DNA from 2 places in the Kribbella polygonati genome. Region 1 is predicted to be linked to the other one. Evidence: riboswitches for the same ligand, from Rfam matches in the RefSeq annotation. Region 1 holds a riboswitch; the other holds the start of a gene.
What was found. Region 1 has a riboswitch for thiamine pyrophosphate ahead of thiS (sulfur carrier protein ThiS). Riboswitches for the same ligand answer to the same signal wherever they lie in the genome.

Region 1 (4,378 bases):
CCGCAGTCCGGCGCACAGTCGGCCAAGCTCAGCGGCGACTTCACCGGCGGCGGCAACTACGTCGCGCTTCAACGCACCTTCGTACCGATCGACCTCAAAGCCCTTGATCTGTGGGTGAAATCGAGCCAGGTCTCGTCGATCGGCCTGCGGCTCACGGACGCGACCGGCCAGGTCCACCAGCAGCGCCTCGCGGTGTCCGGGTCCGCGTGGCAGCACCTCAGCGTCACCCAGTTCGACCACGGCACCGGGTACCTGCACTTCGGCGGCGCCGACGACGGCATCTGGCACGGCCCGGCGAAGGCGATCATGCTGACGCTGGACGAGAGCGCGATCCTCAACAGCGGTACGTCGGCAGCGGTCAACGTCGACGCGGTCGCCGCGACCACGGCCCCGACGTACCAGGGCGCCGGCACCCACTTCGGAGCGACCTGGAACCAGGACGTGATGCCGCTGCTCGCACAGTCCGGGGCGCGGACCGCGCGCGACGAGGCGAAATGGGCGGACATCGAGACGACCGTCGGCAGCTACACGTTCCCGGCGAAGTTCACGTCGTACCAGCAGGCCTTCCAGTCCAGCGGTATCGACCCGCTGCTGATCGCGGACTACGGCAACGCCAAGTACGACGATGTCGCGGGCGACCTCTTCGACGCGCCGTTCACCGACGCGGGCCGAGCCGGGTTCGCGAACTACGCGGACGCGCTCGCGAGCCAGTACCCGCAGGTGAAGAACATGGCGATCTGGAACGAGTGGGACGTGAACGCCGCCGGACCGTCCAACTACACGCCGGACAGCTACCTCGCGTTGCTCAAGGCAACTTATCCGAAGCTGAAGGCGAACCACCCGGGCCTGACGATCGTCGGCGGCGGGGACACCGATGTGACACAGCAGGCGTGGTTCCAGCAGTTCTGCCAGCTCGGCGGGCTGAAGTACCTCGACGTGGTGTCGGTGCACCCGTACAACTACCTGAACGCCCCCGAGAGCCTCGGCTCCTTCCTCGACCAGGTGCGGGCGACGATCCGGCAGTACAACGGCGGTGTCGACAAACCGATCTGGATCACCGAGGCCGGCTGGTACACCGGTGCCGGCAGCGCCGCGCCGGTCAGCGAACCGACGCAGGCGATGTACGTCGCCCGCGCGATGCTCAACGTCCCCGGGCACGACGTCGACCGGTTCTACACGTACGACTTCAAGAACGACGGCATCAACCCGGCCGACCAGGAGAACAACTTCGGGTTGGTGCACAACGAGGCCGACGCGCTCGGCGCCTACACGCCGAAACCGTCGTACGTCGCCTACGCCACGGCCGCTCGACAGCTCCGCGGGGCGACGTTCCTCGGCAAGGAGTACCCGGGCAACGGCCTGATCGACCAGGTGTACGCGGCAGGAGACGGTACGCCGTTCCGCGCGATCTGGGCGGCCTCCGGCGCGAACACCACCGTGACCGTCAACGCGACCGGCCCGGTCCAGGTCACCAGCCTGTACGGCCTCCCGTACACCCTGACCCCGAACGCGAACGGTCAGGTAACCGTCACCGTCGGCACCTGGCCGACGTACATCTCCGGCTCAACCGTCACCGCGGTGACAACCCCGTAGCGTCCACGCCACCCTCCCGATCCGGAAACGATCGGGAGGGTGAGCTACAGTCGAGATGTCCGCGGGAGCTCGCAGGGAGTGGGCTGAGAGGGTGGCTGCCGTCACCGACCGCTGAACCTGAATCGGGTAATTCCGGCGTAGGGAGGAGCGGGATGGAATCCGTCTGGGTGAACGGTACGGCGGTCGACGGGCCGGCCGGGAAGTCGGTGGCCGAGCTGGTCGCGGAGTACTCCGACCGGAGCACCGGGATCGCGGTCGCGGTGAATCAGAACGTGCTGACCAAGGCCGAGTGGGCGCAGACCACGGTCCGCCCGGGTGACCGGGTCGAGATCGTCAGCGCGACGCAGGGAGGCTGAGATGGACGATCCCCTCGAGCTCGGCGGGCGGACGTACGCGTCCCGGCTGATCATGGGTACCGGCGGTGCCGCCAACCTGGAGGTGCTGGAGGAGGCGTTGGTTGCCTCTGGCACCCAACTCACCACGGTCGCGATGCGCCGCCTCGGCACCGGCCACGAGGGCTCGGTGCTCGACGTACTGAAGAAGCACGGCATCGACGTACTGCCGAACACGGCCGGCTGCCACACCGCCGCCGAGGCCGTCCTGACCGCGAAACTGGCCCGCGAGGCGCTGGAGACCGACCTGATCAAGGTCGAGGTCGTCGCCGACGACCATCTGCTGCTGCCGGAACCGATCGAGTTGCTGGATGCCGTCGACGCCTTGGTGGCGGACGGTTTCACGGTCCTGCCCTACACCAACGACGACCCGATCCTGGCCCGCCGGCTCGAGCAGGCGGGCTGCGCGGCGGTGATGCCGTTGGCCGCACCCATCGGTTCGGCGCTCGGCATCCGGAACCCGCACAACATCGCGCTGATCGCCGAGGCCGCGAACGTCCCGGTGGTGGTCGACGCCGGCATCGGTACGGCGAGCGACGCCGCGCTGGCGATGGAGCTCGGCTGCGACGCGGTGATGCTGGCGACCCCGGTGACCCGCGCCGAGAAGCCCGCGCTGATGGCCGCCGCGATGCGCGACGCCGTCTCCGCCGGCCGGAACGCCCGCCTGGCCGGACGCGTCCCGCGCCGCTGGCAATCCGGGCTGGCGTCGTCCCCTACAACTGGCCTGCCAGCCTTTTAGCGTCCGCCGCGTCCAGCGACCGATCCAGGAGTACGGCGGTCAACGACAACGTCAGCTCCTGGTTCGGTTGGAGCACCAACGGTTCGTCCCACGCCAGCGCCGGGCAGACGCCGACGTACTGCGCGACCCGCAGGAACCACCGCCGTACCTGCTCGGGCTGGACCAGCAACAGACTCACCTCGCCCTGTACGAAGGCGATCCACGGACTCGTCGATCCGAACGCCGCCTCCAGCCCTTCGCCGTCGGAGCTGAGGACAACAGTTTCCGAGAACGGCAGCCGCCAGAAGATCCCGCCGTACGCCGCCCCGTCGCGGCCGGTCGTCGCCGGGCTGTCGATCCGGACCGAGCCGTACCGGGCGGTGAGCACGCTCCGCCAGTCGAGACGCCAGCCGCCGAAGGCCAGGTCGCCCGTGAGGCTCCGGCGTTCCACCAACTGCGGACGGCCCTGTTCGTCGTACCAGGTGATGTCGTCGATCAGTTCGCGATCGTTGACCGTGACGCCACGGCTGCGTTGCTGGCCGTGGTTCCGCAGCAGGGTCGGCCCCTGGCCGCGGACGTACGTGCGCGCGCCCCAGTGCGACGTACCGTTCACCTGCGCGACCGCGAGCGAGACGCCGTAGTGGTGCCGGTGGTCGACCGGGCTGACCTCGGTCAACGGATGCCCGCCGAGCGTCCGGACGGGATGCAGGTACGGGCGCGGCGCGTGCACCTGCGGCATCCGCCGGCCGAACTCGTACCGCGCGAGCAGCCCCGCGGAACTCCCCAGCTCGAAGATGTCGCCCTGCTGCTGCCACCCGATCCGGTCGTCCGACGCCGCCGGCCGCGGCTCCCGCGGCACCGGGCCGGTACTCGCCCGCACCGCCAGCCGCACCGCCAGCCGCAACTCCGGTACGCCGTCCGCCGCGTCCGCCGACCCGCCGATCGAGGCGAGCAACCGCTGCCACGCCAGCTCCCCCAGGTCCTTCTGCGGGACCCGTACGGTCGTCAGCGACGGTACGGCGAACCGCGCCAGCCCGATGTCGTCCATCCCGGTCACGGACAGATCAGCCGGTACGGCGACCCCGACCTCGTTGAGCCGCGCCAGCAGCCCGAACGCGACCAGATCGTTGAACGCGACCACCGCCGTCGCCAGCGACTCGAGTACTCGTTCGACCGCGGCGTACCCGTCCTCGATCGACCAGCCGCACTCCAGCCGGACCAGGTCCAGCCCCGGGATCTCCCGCTCGGCGACCTCGAGTGCCCGCAGGCGCAACTGGTTCGAGGCGGACGCGGGCGGGCCGGACAGGAACGCGAGCCGGCGGTGCCCGAGGCCGACGAGGTGATCCACGACGATCCGGACGGCGCGGCCGTAGTCGACCACGACCGACGAGACCTCCGCCGGTCCCTGGCGGTTGACGAGGATGACCGGTTGCACCTGCGGCAGCAGCTCGACCAGCCGCTGCTGGTCCATCCGCGGCGAGACCATGATCAGCGCGTCGCAGCGCCGCCGGGCCTCGATCGCGATCGCCGCCTCGGCCTCCGGATCCTCGTCGGTCTCGGCGACCAGCACCTTGTACCCGGCCGCGGCCGAGGCGTTCGTGATGCCGCGGAGGATCTGCTGGAACAGCGGGTTGCCGAGATCCGGGACGACCAGCGCGACCATGTTCGTCCGGCC
Region 2 (4,378 bases), 650 kb from region 1:
GATCCGCGCGGCTGGCAGGCCTTGCACCCGGTGAGCTTCGAGCGTACCGACAAGCCGGACGCCGACCTGCGGATCATCCTGGCCACGCCGGCGCTGACCGACAAGCTCTGCCTGCCGCTCGACACCGGCGGCGAGGTGTCCTGCCGGGTCGAGGACCGCGTCGTACTGAACGCGAAGCGCTGGATCTACGCGATCCCCGCGTACAACGGCAACGTCGAGCTGTACCGCAGCTACCTGGTGAACCACGAGGTCGGGCACGCGCTCGGCCATGGGCACTCGACCTGCACCACTCCGAAGACCCCCGCGCCGGTGATGATGCAGCAGACCAAGGGCCTCGCGGGCTGCCTGCCGAACGCCTGGCCGACAGTCAAGGCGACCTGAGAGACTGGGTATGGACGGGAGGAGCAGCCGATGTCGTCACAGGACTTCCCGACGTACGGCCGGGAGAACGAGCCCGGCAAGCAGCAGCCGCCCGCTGAGGAGCACCACTACGCTCCACCCACGCCGTACGGCGACGGTTCTTACGGCCCTGGGCACCAGCCGCCGCAGGAGCAGTTCCCGTACGCACAACCTCAGCCGTACGGCGACCAGCAACCGCAGCAGCCGACGAATCCGGCGTACGTGCAGCCCCCGGCCTACCGCCCCGGCGCGCCGTACGGCCAGCCGTCGAACCCGCAGCCGAACGAGCTCCCGACGTACGGCCGGGCCGACGCTCGTGATCCCCGCGTCTCCCGCGTCCTCGGGCTGGCGGCGTTCATCGCCGCGATCTACGGCCTGCTCGTCCTGACTGTCCAGCGCGTCGCGCTCCGGGAGATCTCCCAGGCGCCCGGCTCACCGCTCAACCACCCGCTCCGGACCGACGTACTGGACGCGATCGGCCAGCTGCTGCTCGTGGTCGTCGGCGTCGCCGGGCTGGTGATGTGGGTCCGCGACCTGCTCGCCCGCCGGAAGGCCGGCACCAACCCGAAGCCGCCCGAGCTGGTCGGCCTGCTGGCCGTCGCGGTGTCCGCGATCCCGATCCTGGTGTGGCTGATCATCGTGCTGTCCACCGGCCTCGGCGGCAACGACGGCGCGGTCCACCGGCTGCCCGCGGCGTACGGCTGGGGTGGCTTCGGGCTGCTGCTCCTCGCCGTCGGGTTCTTCCTCGGGTACCGCGAGCTGCGCCCCGACCTGCCGAACCCGGTCGTCAAGGCGCCGCCGGCCAAGGCTCCCTGGGAGTGAGCGCACCGGTCGTCCTCGTCCCCGGTCTGGGCCTCGGCCCCGAGTCGTACGCGCGGACAGTCGAACACCTCACCACGCCGTACCACGTGGTTACGCTTCCCGGGTACGGCGAACCGGCGGGCTCGCGGGAGGACCTGCACCCGCGGGCGCTGGCGGTCGTGCTGGCGGACAAGATCCGCGAGCGGGCGGTCCTGGTCGGCCACTCCGCCAGCTGCCAGATCGTCGTCGAGACCGCGGTCCGCTACCCGGAGCTGACGCACGCCGTGGTGCTGATCGCCCCGGCCGGCGACGCCCGGATGTCCAGCTGGGTCGACCGAGCCGTCCGCTGGCTCGGCTCCGCCGTACCCGACTCACCGAAGCTGATCCGTACCGTGACCCCGCAGTACGCCCGTACGACGCTGCCGTCCATCGCGAGGGCCGGTGAGGCGGCCCGCCACCACGACCTGGCGGAGGTCATCTCCCGGGTCAAGGCGCCCGTACTGATCGTCCGCGGCCGGCACGACCTGCTGTCGACCGCGGAGTGGGTCGAACGGCTCGCCGAGCTCAGCCACGGCGAGGCCCGCACGCTGGACACCGGCGCCCACATGCCGGTCGTGACGAACGGCCCGGAGCTGGCCGCGCTCATAGAACGAGCGGCCGCTCTTCCCTCGACCAGCTGACGAGTTAAGCTTTTCCGCACAAACCTATGCGGGAGCTCGCACCGAGATGCGCGGGCTGAGAGGGCGACAGCTGGGTCGCCGACCGCCTGAACCTGACCGGGTAATGCCGGCGTAGGGAGTGGGGTCACTCATGACCGATACGACTGTTCGTTCTGCCGGTACCGTCGAGGCGCCGCTGGTCCTCACCACGGACGCGCCGCGCACGCTCGGGTTCTTCCCGCAGTTCACGCTCTGGGCGAACCTCGGGATCTCGCTGTTCGGACCGGTCACCGGCGCGCTGGTCGCGGCGTACACCGGGTCACTGGCCCAGGGCCTGCTCGCGATCGTCGTCGGTTGCGGGCTCGGCGCCTTGGTGCTCGGCGGCTCGGCCGTGTTCGGCTCGCACACGGGCGCGCCCGCGATGGCGGCGCTCCGGGGCATCTTCGGGCGGCGCGGGTCGATGGCGCCGACCGTACTGAACATCGCGCAGAACATCGGCTGGGCGACGATGGAGATCATCGTGATCTCGCAGGCCGCGGTCGCGGTGACCGGGCCGAAATGGCGTTGGCTGTTCGTCCTGCTGGCCGGGTTGGTCGCCACCTCGATGGCCGTACGTCCGCTCGGCAGCGTGAAGCTGCTGCGGAAGTTCATGGTGTGGCTGGTGCTGATCGCGTCGGCGTACCTCTTCGTCCAGGTGCTCACCAGGCCGGTGCACGCCCTGCCGCAGGACAACGTGTACGGCTTCTGGCCCGCGGTGGACCTGGCAGCCGCCGGTGTGGTGTCGTTCGCCCCACTGGCCGCCGACTACACGCGGCACTCGCGTACGAACAAGGCGGCGTTCAGCAGTTCCGCACTCGGGTACGGTCTGGCCGCGGTCATCTACTACGCGCTCGGCGTGTTCGCGGTGGCGACTCTGCAGACGAACACCGACAACGTGATCACCGCCCTCGTCACGCTGCCCGCCGGCGCGATCGCGCTCTTCGTCCTGCTGGTGGACGAGGTCGACGAGGCGTACGCAAACGTCTACTCGACGACCATGTCCCTGCACAACCTGATCGGCCACATCGACCGCCGCTGGATCTCGGTCGCCATCGGGGTCGTTGCCACCGGCATCGCGATGTTCATTGACCTGGGCAACTACACCCAGTTCCTCTACCTGATCGGCTCGGTCTTCATCCCGCTGTTCGCGGTCGCGATCGCCGACTTCTTCCTGGTCAGCAAGATGAAGTGGGACGTGTCGAGCACGGCGAAGTTCCGCTGGCAACCGGCCGTCGCCTGGCTGATCGGCTTCATCGCCTACCAGCTGGTGAACCCCGGCACGGTCGCCGGCTGGTCCCCGTTCTGGACCGACCTCCAGCAGACCATCTTCAACCACCACCCGGTGCCGGGCTGGCTGGGCGCGACATACACCTCGATCGTCGTTTCGATGTTCGCCGCCGTCCTGCTCGGCCGGATCCGGCGGCCGGTCGGCTAGCGGTACTCGGGGTTCTCGAAGTCGAAGCGGCAGCCGGCGTCCCACTCGGACCGCTGGTTGCCGTGCGCCGGAAGCCCGCCGGCGTCCTTCAGCATCCTTGCCAGGTGCAACAAGTTCCAGGTCATGAACGTGGTGTTCCGGTTCGTGAAGTCGTTCTCCGGGCCCCCGGACCCCTCGTCCAGGTACGACGGCCCCGGCCCGGCCTCGCCGATCCACCCGGCGTCGGCCTGCGGCGGGATCGTGTACCCGAGGTGCTGCAGCGAGTAGAGCACGTTCATCGCGCAGTGCTTCACCCCGTCCTCGTTCCCGGTGATCAGACAGCCGCCGACGCGTCCGTAGTACGCGTACTGCCCGTGCTCGTTCAGGATCGACGAGTTGCCGTACAGGCGCTCGATCACCCGCTTGGTCACCGAACTGTTGTCACCGAGCCAGATCGGCCCCGCGATCACCAGGATGTCAGCCGCCATCACCTTCGCCTGGATCGCGGGCCAGGCATCGGTCGCCCACCCGTGCTCGGTCATATCCGGCCACACCCCGGTAGCGATGTCATGGTCCACGGCCCGCACCACCTCGCTCCCGACCCCCTGCTTCTCCAGGATCCGCCGGCTAACCTCCACCAATCCCTCGGTGTTACTACGCTCCGGGGACCGCTTCAGCGTGCAGTTGATGAAAAGTGCGCTCAGATCGTCGTACGTCGTCATCTCGACTCCTCCCCGCACCCAGTGTGCGCGCCGAGCCGAAGGTGCGACATTACGTGGCGAGAAACATCTGCCCTGAACGCGTCCCCGAGTACGCCGCCCGCCGCTGGCTCGGCCGGGCGGTCGGGTAGGACACACAAACAGAAGGTGATAAGCCCGGCGGTGCTCCGCCCGGCTCCTTCGTCGCCGTGCTCCGCGCCGCTCCCGCCCACCCGTGACTGTGCCTACGTACTGAGGAGTGACTGCACAACTCGGTCGGCTCGCACCAGACCCGGACAGCGAAGGTGATGAGCCCCCCGGTGCTCCCACCCACCCCGGACTCTGACGAAGTGCCAGGGCAGAACTGC

Region 2: it holds a riboswitch for thiamine pyrophosphate, as region 1 does, so the genes downstream of both, ACQHIV_RS29565 (purine-cytosine permease family protein) here and thiS (sulfur carrier protein ThiS) in region 1, are expected to answer to the same signal.

What each region holds. Positions count from the first base shown of each region.
Region 1 is NZ_CP190129.1:5,585,291-5,589,668, forward strand. It holds gene ACQHIV_RS26390 (glycosyl hydrolase) at 1-1,593, shown strand, start outside; TPP riboswitch at 1,645-1,754, shown strand; gene thiS (sulfur carrier protein ThiS) at 1,746-1,949, shown strand; gene ACQHIV_RS26400 (thiazole synthase) at 1,951-2,724, shown strand; gene ACQHIV_RS26405 (DUF6807 family protein) at 2,699-4,378, opposite strand, start outside.
Region 2 is NZ_CP190129.1:6,234,602-6,238,979, reverse strand. It holds gene ACQHIV_RS29580 (DUF3152 domain-containing protein) at 1-381, shown strand, start outside; gene ACQHIV_RS29575 (hypothetical protein) at 412-1,221, shown strand; gene ACQHIV_RS29570 (alpha/beta fold hydrolase) at 1,218-1,880, shown strand; TPP riboswitch at 1,899-2,015, shown strand; gene ACQHIV_RS29565 (purine-cytosine permease family protein) at 2,011-3,333, shown strand; gene ACQHIV_RS29560 (flavodoxin family protein) at 3,330-4,034, opposite strand.